DNA from 3 places in the Halopseudomonas xinjiangensis genome. Region 1 is predicted to be linked to each of the others. Evidence: predicted binding sites of a transcription regulator. Region 1 holds the regulator's gene; each other region holds the start of a gene.
The links. The regulator LexA, encoded in region 1, represses DNA repair genes until DNA is damaged. The targets are predictions, from matches to a motif close to CTGTNTNNNNANACAG.

Region 1 (4,210 bases):
GGGATCCCTGAATCAAGATAGTGTCTCCGAAGATTGGGAAAGAAGCCGGCTGACCGGGTCAGCCTCGGTCTCGTCGATGAAAACAGCACAACCGGCCGGAGTCATGTCGAACAGTGCGAGCATGTCGTCGTTGCCCAAGCGGATACAGCCATGGGACAGCGGTTGTCCCGTGGGCTGGTCATCGCCGGTTCCGTGCAGATATATGTAGCGGCGCTGCGAGTCGCGCTGGCCGCCCCGGTTAAAACCCCGCTCTTCTCCGCAGAGCCACAGGATACGAGTCAGTATCCAGTCTCGCCGCGGGTAGCGCTGCGCCAGCTCCAGGCTCCAGACCTCACCGGTGGGGCGTCGGCCGACGAATACCGAGCGAACCGGCAACCCCTCGCCGATCCGCGCGCGGACCCGGTGGTGCCCTCTTGGCGTACAACCGCTGCCCTCCGTCTCCCCTGCCCCGTGGAGGGCCGTGGATACGTCATAGGAGCACACCGGCTCGCCGGCAGAGAAGCCAGTCACCCGCTGGTGCGGAATCGAGATGTGGAGCCAATCGAGTCGCATGCACGTCTCCGGTGGAAAGTGCACACGATAACGGATCAGGGTCGCGCAGTTAAGAGCGTCAGGCGGATTCCGCTACGCTGTCTGCTGAGGAGAGCCGCTGTGTCATGCCGCCTTCGGCGCGCATACCCGCCGCAAGAAACGGCACCATCAGACGCAATACCTCGTCGACACCGTTGTGCACACCGAATTCTGCCTCTGAGATAGCGCGCAATGCCTTCATGCTGGACATGGTGAAAGCCGCACTGCCGAGCATGAAATGCACACGCCAGAATAGCTCGCTTGGCGGCAGCGCCGGAGCCGCCTTGAGAAGCAGATTCATGTAGCGCTGAAAAACCCGGCCGTAGACCTCACCAAGATACTTGCGCAGGTGACCCTGACTCTGGCTGAACGCCAGACCCAATAAGCGCATGAAGGTCGAGAGATCGTTCCCGCTTCGCGGCTTGACCTGCAAAGCCTGCCGCACCAGCATCTCCAGCAGCTCCTCCAGGCTCGGATCGGCTGCACCACTTGCCTCCTGCCGATCTAGCTCTGCTTCGAGGCTATTGACGAACGGATTGAGAAAGCGGACGAAGACCGCCTGGATCAAGGCCTTCTTCGACCCGAAGTGATAATTCACCGCCGCAAGATTCACGCCCGCCTTGCTGGTGATCAACCGTAGAGACGTCTCGGCAAACCCCTTCTCCGCGAACAGTTGTTCTGCGGCGTCGAGGATGCGCTCGACAGTATCGGACTGCGCCATAAAAAGGCTTCCTGAGCAAACAGATGTTTTAAACATACGTTTCAAACGTGATGACGTCAACTCGAACGGCCAGCGGGCCGGCTCCTCGCCGCAGTATCCGGTGAGCCCTCGGCAAACGCAACAAAGTGACGCTTGCCGACGCGCCCGAACTGTATATAATCACAGCTACTGTATAAACAGACAGGTAAGGCTCCATGCAGAAATTGACGGCGCGGCAAGAACAGATCCTGGCCTTCATAAAGGAGTACATGGACAACAACGGCTACCCGCCGACGCGGGTGGATATCGCCAAAGAGCTCGGTTTCAAGTCGCCCAACGCGGCCGAAGATCATCTTCGCGCATTGGCTCGCAAGGGAGCTATCGAAATGATCCCGGGCGCCTCGCGCGGCATTCGCCTGCCTGGAGCCGAGGCAGCCAACGATGATCAGCTGCCGATCATCGGTCAGGTCGCTGCCGGTGCGCCGATTCTGGCTCTGGAGAACATCGAGGATCACTGCCGGCTCAATCCGGAGTTCTTTCGCCCCAAGGCCGACTATTTGCTGCGGGTCAAGGGCATGAGCATGAAGGATATTGGCATTCTGGACGGGGACCTGCTGGCCGTACATCGCACTACCGAGGTACGTAACGGACAGATCGTTGTTGCCCGTATCGGCGATGAGGTGACGGTCAAGCGTTTCCACAAGCAGGGCCGCAAAGTGTCGCTGATTGCGGAGAATCCGGATTTCGCGCCGATTGAGATTGATCTGTCCGAACAGGAATTAATCATCGAAGGTTTGAGCGTCGGCGTTATCCGCCGCTAGGAGCAAAACATGCAGTATGCTCGGAACTCGCAAGCACTGGATCAACTGAGTCTCTTCCAAAACGCCTGGATGGCTTCACGTGCCCGGATGGCGCCACTGGGCAAGCCCGCAGCAACCGAGCGGCGCCGTGGCGCAGCAGTCGAGCGAAACGTGACCTCGCAGCCCGCCGAGACAGGTTTCAGCGAAATCGCACTCAACGGCTCGCCACGCCAATGCCTGCAATGGTTGGCGCCAGTGTTGCGGGAGCTAAGCCATTCCAGTTCGACCGGCTGGCTGACGCTATTGGATCCTCCCGCGGAGCTCAGCCTGCAATGGCTGCGTTCAGCTGGCCTGGATTCCGGCCGCATTCTGGTGATTCGGAGCCGTCCTGGAATGGATACGCTCGAATTATGTTGTGAAGTGCTGCGCGAAGGGAAAAGCCACACGGTGGTGAGCTGGCTGACCAGTGATGCCCGCGAAACCGCGTTGCTTTCGAGAGCGGCATCCATGGGCAACTGCAGTAGTCTGAATGTTCAGCTGCAAGCCACTCGCGCAGCGTGATTGAACAGCACAGGCAGCCGAAATGGCTGCCCCGGGCGCTGTGGCCCGACGCGTCAATGCAGAACGCGGTCTTCCGGCACGAACTCGTCATCATCCACGACCTGCCCCGCCAATTGCATACCGGCACTGATCATGGCTTTGGCGACATCGATGTGATGACCGTTGAGGAAATCCTTGGCATCTGCTGAAAACTCGATGACCACTAGCGGTTCACCGTCGTCATCGGAACGCCGCAGTACGACCTTGCCATTGGCGAGTTCAACGATTTCGAGAAAAGGTGAAGGCATATCGGCTCCTCTGTCTAGCAAGGCGGCAGTTTAACACAATGCCGCTGCCTATCGGAGCGTAGCTACCACTCCACCATCCCCTCCCGGTAACGATTAACGCGCTCGGCCAAGGCAGCGACAGCTTCTTGCGCATCCTCCCGTGACCATTCCGGCGACCCAGCCACCGCACTACTGGCGATGATCAGGTCGTCCGAAGCAGACTTGGCTTCCTGAGGCACCGGTGGTGCCTGGAGCTTTTGCCAGGCACCGAGAAGACGCCCTAGCCAGGTATCGGCCGAACCCGCCAGCTCGCTCAATTCAGCCAGCTCGGGACCGGGGCATCGCGCCGCCACATCCCCTAGCAACACCGCTTCAACGCTGCGTGCGTCCATCAGCGGCCAGCGGTAACGATCCGCCACTTCGTGGATCAGGCCAAGCACCCCCCGGTACAAATGAAACAAGGCGTGCTCGCGATGGTATGCGCTCAGGGTGACGGTATCGAGCGCTCCGGACTGACTGACTTCATGCCAGGAGGCGATCGCCTTCCTGGCAAAGAACAGAGCCTGGTTGGTACGGGTATAGACTTCGTTTGCCATGCCGCCTCGCCTACTTTTTGCTCTTGCTTCGAGCGTCGTCCACGTTCCAGCGTTTGCCATCGTGGAAAGCCCGCCAACCGGTGGGCTTGCCTTCGAGCTCGCTCTGAACATATTGCTCCTTTGTCTTGCGGCTGTATCGCACGACTGTCGGATTCTTGTCCGGGTCCTGCGTAGGCGCGTCGAGCAAAAAGTGGTACTTGGGATCGATCTCTTCACGGTGTGGCAGTAGCTCGCTTACCAGCGGCGCACGGGTTTCCCGGTTTTTCGGGAATTGGCTGGCAGCGAGAAACAGGCCCGAGGCACCGTCTCTAAGGACGTATACGTCGTCGACCTTTTCGCAGCGCAGCTCCGGCATTTTGACCGGGTCCATCTTCGGCGGCGCGGCCTCGCCGCTCTTCAGCAGTTTGCGAGTGTTCTTGCATTCCGCGTTGGTACATCCGAAGTACTTGCCGAAACGCCCCGTCTTGAGCTGCATGTCGCTGCCGCACTTGTCACACTCGATCAACGGCCCGTCGTAACCCTTGATCTTGAACTGCCCCTGCTCGATCTCGAAGCCGGCGCAATCGGGGTTGTTGCCGCAAACGTGCAGCTTGCGATGTTCGTCGACCAGATAACTATCCATCGCCGTGCCGCATAGCTTGCAACGATGCTTGGCGCGCAATACGCGGGACTCGTCTTCCTCGTCGTCCGATGCGACCTCGTTGCCCGGCACCAGGT
Region 2 (4,210 bases), 730 kb from region 1:
CCGTCGTGTTGCTGGATGTGCCCGGAGGGCGGTACTGGGCCAGCCTGCTCGAGTTTTTTCGCGAGCAGCTGTGCCACAACGGCTACGTCCTCGACACCGACCTGAATCTGATGACGCTCGCTACCTCTCCAAGCGAGGCGATGCAGCACATCCTCGATTTCTACAGCAACTATCATTCGGCACGCTGGATAGATGGCAGATATGTGATTCGGCTACACCGGGCTTTGACAGATGCCGCGCTCGAGCGGATTCGCAGCGAATTTGCGGGGATCTGCAAAACGCCGGGCTTCGACCAGACGTCATCGGACCCGGCCGAAGCCGACGAGCCGGAACTGGCACACCTGGTCAGGCTGAGCTTTGTCTTCAACGGGCGCGACCATGGCCGACTGCGCGGCCTGATCGACCTGATCAATCGTCCGGAAAACCAGCAAACCCACGGTACTGCATGAAGCGCAGCTGCTTTGACCGCTCTGCCAGATCATTGGCCCTGCCTTCGGGGAAACGCTTGTCGAAAGCGTGACGGGCCAAAGCTGCCCAATCGTATGCCGGGTCGCTGAGGATGGACTCGACCAGACGGTCGGTGACGCCACGCTGACGCAGTTCTTCTCGCAGTCGGACAGGCCCGTAGCCCCGCTGGCTGCGCGCATGGACATAGGCTTCGCAGAAACGCTCGTCGCTCAGCAAACCATCCTCTTCGAGCTTATCGAGTTCGATATCGGCGAGATTGGGCGGAGCGCCGCGCTGACGAAGCTTGCGTGACAGTTCGGTTCGGCTGTGTTCGCGACGCGCAAGCAGATCCATTGCCGAGCGGCGAATGGCTTGAGGTGTCTCGAGCGTGGTTCGACGGAACATGCGTTGCCTGCCGAAGCGAGTAAAAAATGACGGGCTTGAATGCGGACGGACCGGAGCGCCCCGCTTTACGCTGCGCGCCCCGGTTCAGGTTCAGGCGTCCAGTTCAGCGCTGTCTTCAACCACGGACGCGCCAGGCTTGGTCGGCTTGGGCAGCAACTGCTCGCGAATCGCCTTCTCGATCTCTTCGGCAATCGCTGAATTTTCTTCGAGGAACTTGGCCGCATTGGCCTTGCCCTGACCGATCTTGCTGCCCTTGTAGCTGTACCAGGCGCCTGCCTTCTCAACCAGACCTATCTGCACGCCCAGATCGATAATTTCGGCGTTGTGGTAGATGCCAGTGCCATAGAGAATCTGGAACTCGGCCTGGCGGAACGGCGGAGCCACCTTGTTCTTCACGACCTTGACTCGGGTTTCGCTGCCTACCACCTCGTCACCGTCCTTCACGGCCCCGGTGCGGCGGATATCCAGGCGGACAGAAGAGTAGAACTTCAATGCATTACCGCCGGTAGTGGTTTCGGGGTTACCGAACATCACACCGATTTTCATGCGGATCTGGTTAATGAAAATCACCAGGCAGTTGGCGTTCTTGATGTTGCCGGTGATCTTGCGCAGCGCTTGCGACATCAGACGAGCCTGCACGCCAACGTGGTGATCGCCCATCTCGCCTTCGATTTCTGCCTTCGGCACCAGTGCGGCGACCGAGTCGACAATGATCACGTCAACGGCATTGGAGCGCACCAGCATGTCGGTGATTTCCAGTGCCTGTTCGCCAGTGTCCGGCTGGGACACCAGCAAGTCATCGACATTCACGCCCAGCTTGCCGGCATATTCCGGATCCAGTGCATGTTCGGCATCAACGAAGGCACAGGTGGCGCCCTTCTTCTGAGCCTGGGCAATAACCGACAACGTAAGTGTGGTCTTGCCTGACGATTCCGGACCGTAAATTTCGACGATACGGCCTTTGGGCAGGCCGCCGAGACCCAGAGCAATATCCAGCCCGAGCGAACCGGTGGAAATCGACGGGATCGCCATGCGTTCCTGGTCGCCCATGCGCATCACCGCGCCCTTGCCAAACTGACGTTCAATCTGACTCAAAGCCGCAGTAAGCGCCTTCTTTTTGTTGTCGTCCATTGTGCATCCTCTTGGAAGTGGCGGGAGCCTAGCGCCCGGGAACTACTGTATATTTGGTCAGTATTATTCCACAGAACGTTTTCTTCGCCTACCCCTTTTCCAAGCCTTACGACGAGCGTGCCGCGAGCGCCCGCTCGACCTCGATTACCAGGCCTTCGAGCGCTTTGAGTACCGTGTGAGCGCGCACTTCCTTGCGGCTGCCCTGCAACCTCTTGCACTGGGCAAACACGCCGCGCCCGCGAATCGCCCAGGCAAACCAGACAGTACCCACCGGCTTTTCCGGTGTACCACCTTCCGGTCCGGCCACGCCGCTAACGGCAACCGCGAGATCCGCATCAGCAGCCTGCAGCGCGCCTTCAGCCATGGCACGGACGACTTGTTCACTGACCGCGCCATGGTTGGCCAGGTCTTCCTCGGTAACGCCCAGCAGGCGTACCTTGCTGCTGTTCGCATAGGTGACGAAACCGGTTTCGAACCAGCCGGAGCTGCCGCTCACGCGGGTGATGGCTTCGGAAATTCCGCCGCCGGTGCAGGATTCGGCCGTCGTGACCTTCAACCCCAGCCGGCGCAAGCCATTGCCCAGTCGCGCCGCGACAGAATCGATCAGGGGATCGTATTGGGACATCGTTAGTGCACCTCTCATTTTGCGCTTAAAAGCGAACGCGGCTTTGCGTAGACTAGGCCGTCCTTCGCACACCGCATTCCATCGATCAGAGATTTTCATGAGCCGCGCCGAGAAATCCGCCAGCCACACGCCAATGATGCAGCAATATTTCGGCATCAAACAGCATCATCCTGATCAGTTGCTGTTCTATCGCATGGGTGATTTCTACGAGCTGTTCTACGACGACGCGAAGAAGGCCGCGCGTCTGCTCGACATTACCCTGACCGCGCGCGGTCAATCCGGCGGACAACCGATCCCGATGGCCGGCATTCCCTTCCACGCCGCCGAGGGCTACCTGGCGCGCCTGGTCAAGCTGGGTGAATCGGTCGTCATCTGTGAACAGATTGGTGACCCCGCCACCAGCAAGGGACCGGTCGAGCGGCAGGTAGTTCGCATCCTGACTCCAGGCACAGTGAGCGACGAGGCCCTGCTCGACGAGCGTCGGGACAATCTGCTGGCAGCGCTGGTAGGCAGTGAGCGGCGATTCGGGCTGGCCACGCTGGATATCAATAGTGGTCGCTTCATCGCGACCGAATTCGCCGGCTGGGAAACACTCCTCGGCGAACTGGAACGCCTGGCCCCCGCCGAACTGCTCATCCCCGATGACTGGGAAACCGATACGCCGATTGAGCGACGACGAGCGGTGCGACGCCGGGCACCGTGGGAATTTGATCAGGGCAGTGCGTTCAAGAGCCTGACGCAGCAATTCGGAACCAAGGATCTGGTCGGATTCGGCTGTGCCGATCTGACGCTCGGCCTCGCTGCTGCCGGCGCTCTGCTCAGCTATGCCAAGGAAACCCAGCGCACTGCCCTTCCGCACCTGCGCGGACTGGTCCAGGAGCGCTTCGAAGACAGCGTCGTCATCGACAGCGCCAGCCGGCGCAATCTGGAGATCGATTGCAACCTCGGTGGCGGTCGCGAGAATACCCTCCTCGACGTGCTGGATCATACCGCCACGGCTATGGGTGGACGTCTGCTCGCGCGCTGGCTGAACCGCCCGCTACGCGACATGGCAACCTTGCAGGCCCGACAGGAGAGTATCGCCGCCCTGTTGGACCAGCATTATCACGAAGACATCCATCCCCTGCTCAAGGGTATCGGTGACATCGAGCGCATTCTCGCACGTGTTGCCCTGCGTTCGGCGCGGCCGCGCGATCTGGCTCGCCTGCGTGACGCCCTGGGTGCATTGCCTGGCCTTCAGGAAGCCTTGCGCGATCTCCAGTCACCGCATATCGGGCAACTGGCCGGGAGCATTTCTACCTACCCCGAACTTGCCGAGCTATTGCAACGAGCGGTAGTCGATAACCCGCCTGCGGTGATCCGCGACGGCGGCGTCATTGCGGCGGGTTATGACGCCGAGCTCGACGACCTGCAGAACATCAGTGAGAACGCCGGGCAGTATCTTCTCGATCTGGAAGTCCGCGAACGCGAACGGACCGGCCTAAGCACGTTGAAAGTCGGGTACAACAGGGTTCATGGCTACTTCATCGAGTTGTCCCGCGGGCAGGCCGAACAGGCTCCTGCCGACTACATCCGCAGGCAAACGCTCAAGGGGGCAGAGCG
Region 3 (4,210 bases), 780 kb from region 1:
GCCCGCAGGGCATGGATCCGGCTCACGTCATGGCCGACAAGGTCGCCGGCCTGGCTGGCAAGCATGTCGAACAACCGCACCCGGCGGGCATGGCGATTCATTACTCGCTGGGTATGCTTCCAGGCGCGCTCTATGGCGCGCTGTACGACAAGGTGCCGCTACTCGGAGCCGGACGCGGCAGCCTGTTTGGTCTGGGGCTGTTCCTGGCTCAGGACGAGGGTTTGAATACGCTCATGGGTCTCTCAGGCAAGCCTGGCGAGTATCCCTGGCAGGATCATGCGCGCGGCTTGGCGGCGCATGTGCTCTTCGGCGTGGTCACTGATACGGCCATCCGGTTTCTCAGAAATCGATTGTAAGGACGCAGGGCACCTTTGCCGGGACCGGTTAATCCGGGCCCGGTTGCCTGACAGCGCGCAGTGATCCAAAAATGCAAATCGCGCCAATCAGAGGCGATTTGCACTACCATACCGCTGCGCGACCTGAGTTATCATCGTTCTCATCAGACGATCACAGACTCATTGGGTTAGGGCAGATCGACTAGCTGGCTTACAACAGAGGAGAAAATCATGAGTCGTCAGGCAAAAGCTGTGGTGTGCCGCGAATGGGGCCAGCCCGTTCAAGTGGAGACCATCACCGTCGATGGGCCCAAGCGGGGCGAAGTCACCATCAAGGTCGCTGCATGTGGCGTGTGCCATAGCGATCACTCTGCAACGACCGGCAAGATTCAGTATCCGCCGCCGCTGGTCCTGGGCCACGAAGCCGCTGGCGTCGTGATTGAAGTGGGTGATGGCGTCACCGAGTTGAAGGAAGGCGACTATGTGGTCAGCACCTTCATTACCATGTGTGGCAAATGTCGTAATTGCGTTCGTGGCCGGCCGGTTCTCTGTGAGAACGCGCGCAAGTCACTGGTCACCCTGCCTGACGGCACCGTCCGTACCCATGGCAAGGATGGCGAGGATCTCAACGTGTTTGGCGCCTGTGGCGTGATGGCCGAATACGCGACCATGCATGTGGACAACTGCGTGAAGATCGACGAAGGCGTGCCGATGTCCAGCGCTGCGCTGGTCGGCTGCGCGGTCATCACTGGCGTCGGTTCGGTATTCAATACCGCCCAGCTGGAGCCGGGTTCGCGTGCCGCCGTGTTCGGTATCGGCGGGGTCGGTCTGAACGTCATCCAGGGTTGCGTGACGGCCGGTGCGGAAATGGTCATCGCGGTCGATACCAACGACACGAAACTGGAAATGGCCAAGGAGTTTGGCGCGACCCATACCATCAATCTCACCCAGGTAGACGACGTCAGCAAGTCGATCAAGAAGCTCAGTGGCGGTGTCGATTACGCGTTCGAGTGCGTTGGCAACGGCAAGGTCGTCGAACAGGCTTACAAGGCTCTGGGCCGCGCGGGTACGGTCGTCGTGGTGGGTGTTGCGGACATGCAGGACAAAACCACGATCAACACCTTTTCGCTGCCAGCAGATGAACGCACCATCAAGGGCAGCTGGCTGGGTTCGGCGCGTCCGCAGTATGACTTCCCGAAGATTCTCAATCTGTACAAGGCCAATCGTCTGAAGCTGGATGAACTGGTCACCAAGACCTACAGCATCGACGAGGCGCCGCAGGCATTTCAGGACATGCTGGACGGCAAGAATGCCCGCGGCGTTATCGTTTTCGAATAACCGGGTTTCAGCCAGGTAGTACAAGCAACGGGCACCGGATCGCTGATTCGGTGCCCGTTTTGCGTTGATATTCCTATAGTGTGTCGCTGTCCCCGACGCCTCTCATCCGGCACCGATTGACCCCCAACCGCTGAATGATATGCTGTATGCATATACAGTATTCAGGCGGTATGTATGTGCCCTGTCGTTGATACTTTTTCTCTTACACAACCTGGCCTGCGTTGATCATGGGGTCGGTTGTTGCACTCGATACGCTCATCGATGAGCGGCGCGTCTGGCGTGGCCAGTCGCTGTCCGGGCCGGCTGGGGTACAGCCGACCGGCCATGCCGTGCTCGATCAGGCTCTGCCGGCAGGTGGCTGGCCGGAGTCTGCTTTGAGTGAAATCCTGCTCCCTGCCGAAGGCATCGGCGAGTTGCAACTGTTGTGGCCTACGTTGGCGCGCCTGACCCAGGCGCGAGAGCGCATCGTTCTGGTGGCGCCGCCGCATGTCGCTTTCCCCTGGGCCTGGCAGGCTGCCGGCGTCGATCTGCGCTGGATGAGCATCGTCCGCTGCAGCGGTCGCGATGCGCTGTGGGCGACCGAACAGTGCCTGCGTTCGGGCAGCTGCGCTGCCGTGCTGTGTTGGCCGGAAAAGGTCGATGACCGCTCGCTGCGCAGGCTCCAGGTGGCCGCCGAAACCGGCCAGACCCTGGCTTTCGCCTACCGTCCGATCGGTGAGGAGGTGAATCCATCTCCGGCGGCCTTGCGGCTCGCCTTCGACGGGCCGGGAGAAATCCGCGTGCTCAAATGTCGGGGCGGCCTGGCGCCGGCTCGTACCATATCCCTTGCAGCGGGGCAGTGATGCCATGCGCTGGGCCTGTATTCTTCTGCCTCAATTGGCCATGGACGCCGTGCTGCGCAATTGCGAGGATCCCGACGCACCACTGGTGCTGATCACCGGCCCGACCCAGCGCCGGGTCGTGCAGGCAGTCAATCCCGCTGCCCGGGAGTTGGGATTGCGTCCGGGGCAGACCCTGACCGCAGCCCATGCGTTGACGCGCAGCTTTGCCACAGCCGAATACGATGTCGCGCAGATCGATCACTGGCATCGATTTCTCGCCGCCTGGGCCTATCGTTTCAGCTCGCATGTGAGCCTGGACTATCCCCGTGCACTGCTGATGGAGGTGGAATCGAGCTTCAACCTGTTCGGCCCCTGGCCGCGCTTCGAGGCGCGGTTGCGGGAAGAGCTGACTCGCCTGGGATTTCGCCACCGTATTGTCGTCGCGCCCAATGCGGCTGCGGCCCGATTTCTGACCAATGCACATGATGGGCTCGCCGTGCCGGAACGGCAGGCGCTGCGGGACGTGCTCGGCAACATGCCGGTAACCCGCTGCGGTTTCGATCATGACACGGCCATCGCTTTCGAGCGCATGGGGCTGCGGCGCTTCAAGCAATTGCTTGAGTTGCCACGAGACAGCCTGGCCCGGCGCTTTCCGCGCGAGGTACTGCAGCATATCGATACCCTGCTGGGTGACCGCTCGCTGGTGCTCGATTGTTATGCGCCACCGGATGAATTCGATCAGCGCATAGAGCTGAATTTCGATGTGGAATCACATCAGGCCTTGTTGTTCCCGCTGCGTCGTCTGACAAGCGACCTGGCGGCCTTTCTGGCCGGGCGCGATAGCGGCGTGCAGCGTTTCGTTCTATTGCTTGAGCACCGCGAAGGACCCGATAGCCAGGTCCCGGTCGGCCTGCTCGGTGCCGAGCGCGATCCGGCCATGCTGTTCGAACTGGCCCGGGGTCGCTTCGAGCAGTTGCAGATTCCCGGCCCGACCCAGGCACTGAGACTGGTAGCGCGCGACCTGCCGGCCTTTGTCCCGGAACATCGCGAGCTGTTCGAGGAAAGGCCGCAACAGTCGGTGCCCTGGGAACAGCTGCGCGAACGTTTGCGCGCGCGTTTGGGCGACGAGGCGGTTCAGGGCGTTCACGCCTTGGCCGATCACCGGCCCGAGGCCGCCTGGCAGATGGCTGATGCCGGTAGTGCAGGCAAACCGGCAGAACTGCCACCGCGTCCGGGCTGGCTGCTGCGGCAACCGATCGCCTTGCACGAGTTCGCGCCACGCGTGCTGGCCGGCCCCGAGCGTATCGAATCGGGCTGGTGGGACGGAGGAGATATCCGCCGTGATTACTATCTGGTGCAAACCCGCAGCGGCCAGCTGGCCTGGGCCTACTGCAGTGTCGATCAGCCGGGGCGGCTGATGCTGCACGGATGGTTCGCATGAGCGGTTACGCCGAACTGCACTGCCTGTCGAACTTCAGCTTTCAACGCGGTGCGTCCAGCGCCGAGGAACTGTTCAAGCGCGCCGCCCAGCACGGTTATCGAGCATTGGCGATCACTGACGAATGCACGCTCAGCGGCATCGTGCGTGCCTGGCAGGCGGCCAAGGAAAGCGGAATTCCCTTGATCATCGGCAGTGAGATGCGCATCGAAGAGGGCCCCAGGCTGGTGCTGCTGGTGGAAAACATCATGGGTTACCAGAACCTTTGCCGCCTGATT

Region 2: the regulator LexA is predicted to act here: its motif matches at 2,029-2,044, upstream of recA (recombinase RecA).
Region 3: the regulator LexA is predicted to act here: its motif matches at 1,816-1,831, upstream of imuA (translesion DNA synthesis-associated protein ImuA).

The regions. Positions count from the first base shown of each region.
Region 1 covers NZ_LT629736.1:1,538,343-1,542,552, forward strand. The annotation lists gene BLT85_RS07045 (L,D-transpeptidase) at 13-552, opposite strand; gene BLT85_RS07050 (TetR/AcrR family transcriptional regulator) at 611-1,291, opposite strand; gene lexA (transcriptional repressor LexA) at 1,486-2,091, shown strand; gene BLT85_RS07060 (SulA-like leucine-rich domain-containing protein) at 2,101-2,631, shown strand; gene BLT85_RS07065 (hypothetical protein) at 2,685-2,918, opposite strand; gene BLT85_RS07070 (DUF6586 family protein) at 2,981-3,493, opposite strand; gene topA (type I DNA topoisomerase) at 3,504-4,210, opposite strand, start outside.
Region 2 covers NZ_LT629736.1:2,268,388-2,272,597, forward strand. The annotation lists gene BLT85_RS10455 (LOG family protein) at 1-449, shown strand, start outside; gene BLT85_RS10460 (regulatory protein RecX) at 409-852, opposite strand; gene recA (recombinase RecA) at 943-1,983, opposite strand; gene BLT85_RS10470 (CinA family protein) at 2,090-2,608, opposite strand; gene mutS (DNA mismatch repair protein MutS) at 2,706-4,210, shown strand, end outside.
Region 3 covers NZ_LT629736.1:2,319,424-2,323,633, reverse strand. The annotation lists gene BLT85_RS10715 (DUF1440 domain-containing protein) at 1-356, shown strand, start outside; gene BLT85_RS10710 (Zn-dependent alcohol dehydrogenase) at 567-1,673, shown strand; gene imuA (translesion DNA synthesis-associated protein ImuA) at 1,901-2,515, shown strand; gene BLT85_RS10700 (Y-family DNA polymerase) at 2,520-3,935, shown strand; gene BLT85_RS10695 (error-prone DNA polymerase) at 3,932-4,210, shown strand, end outside.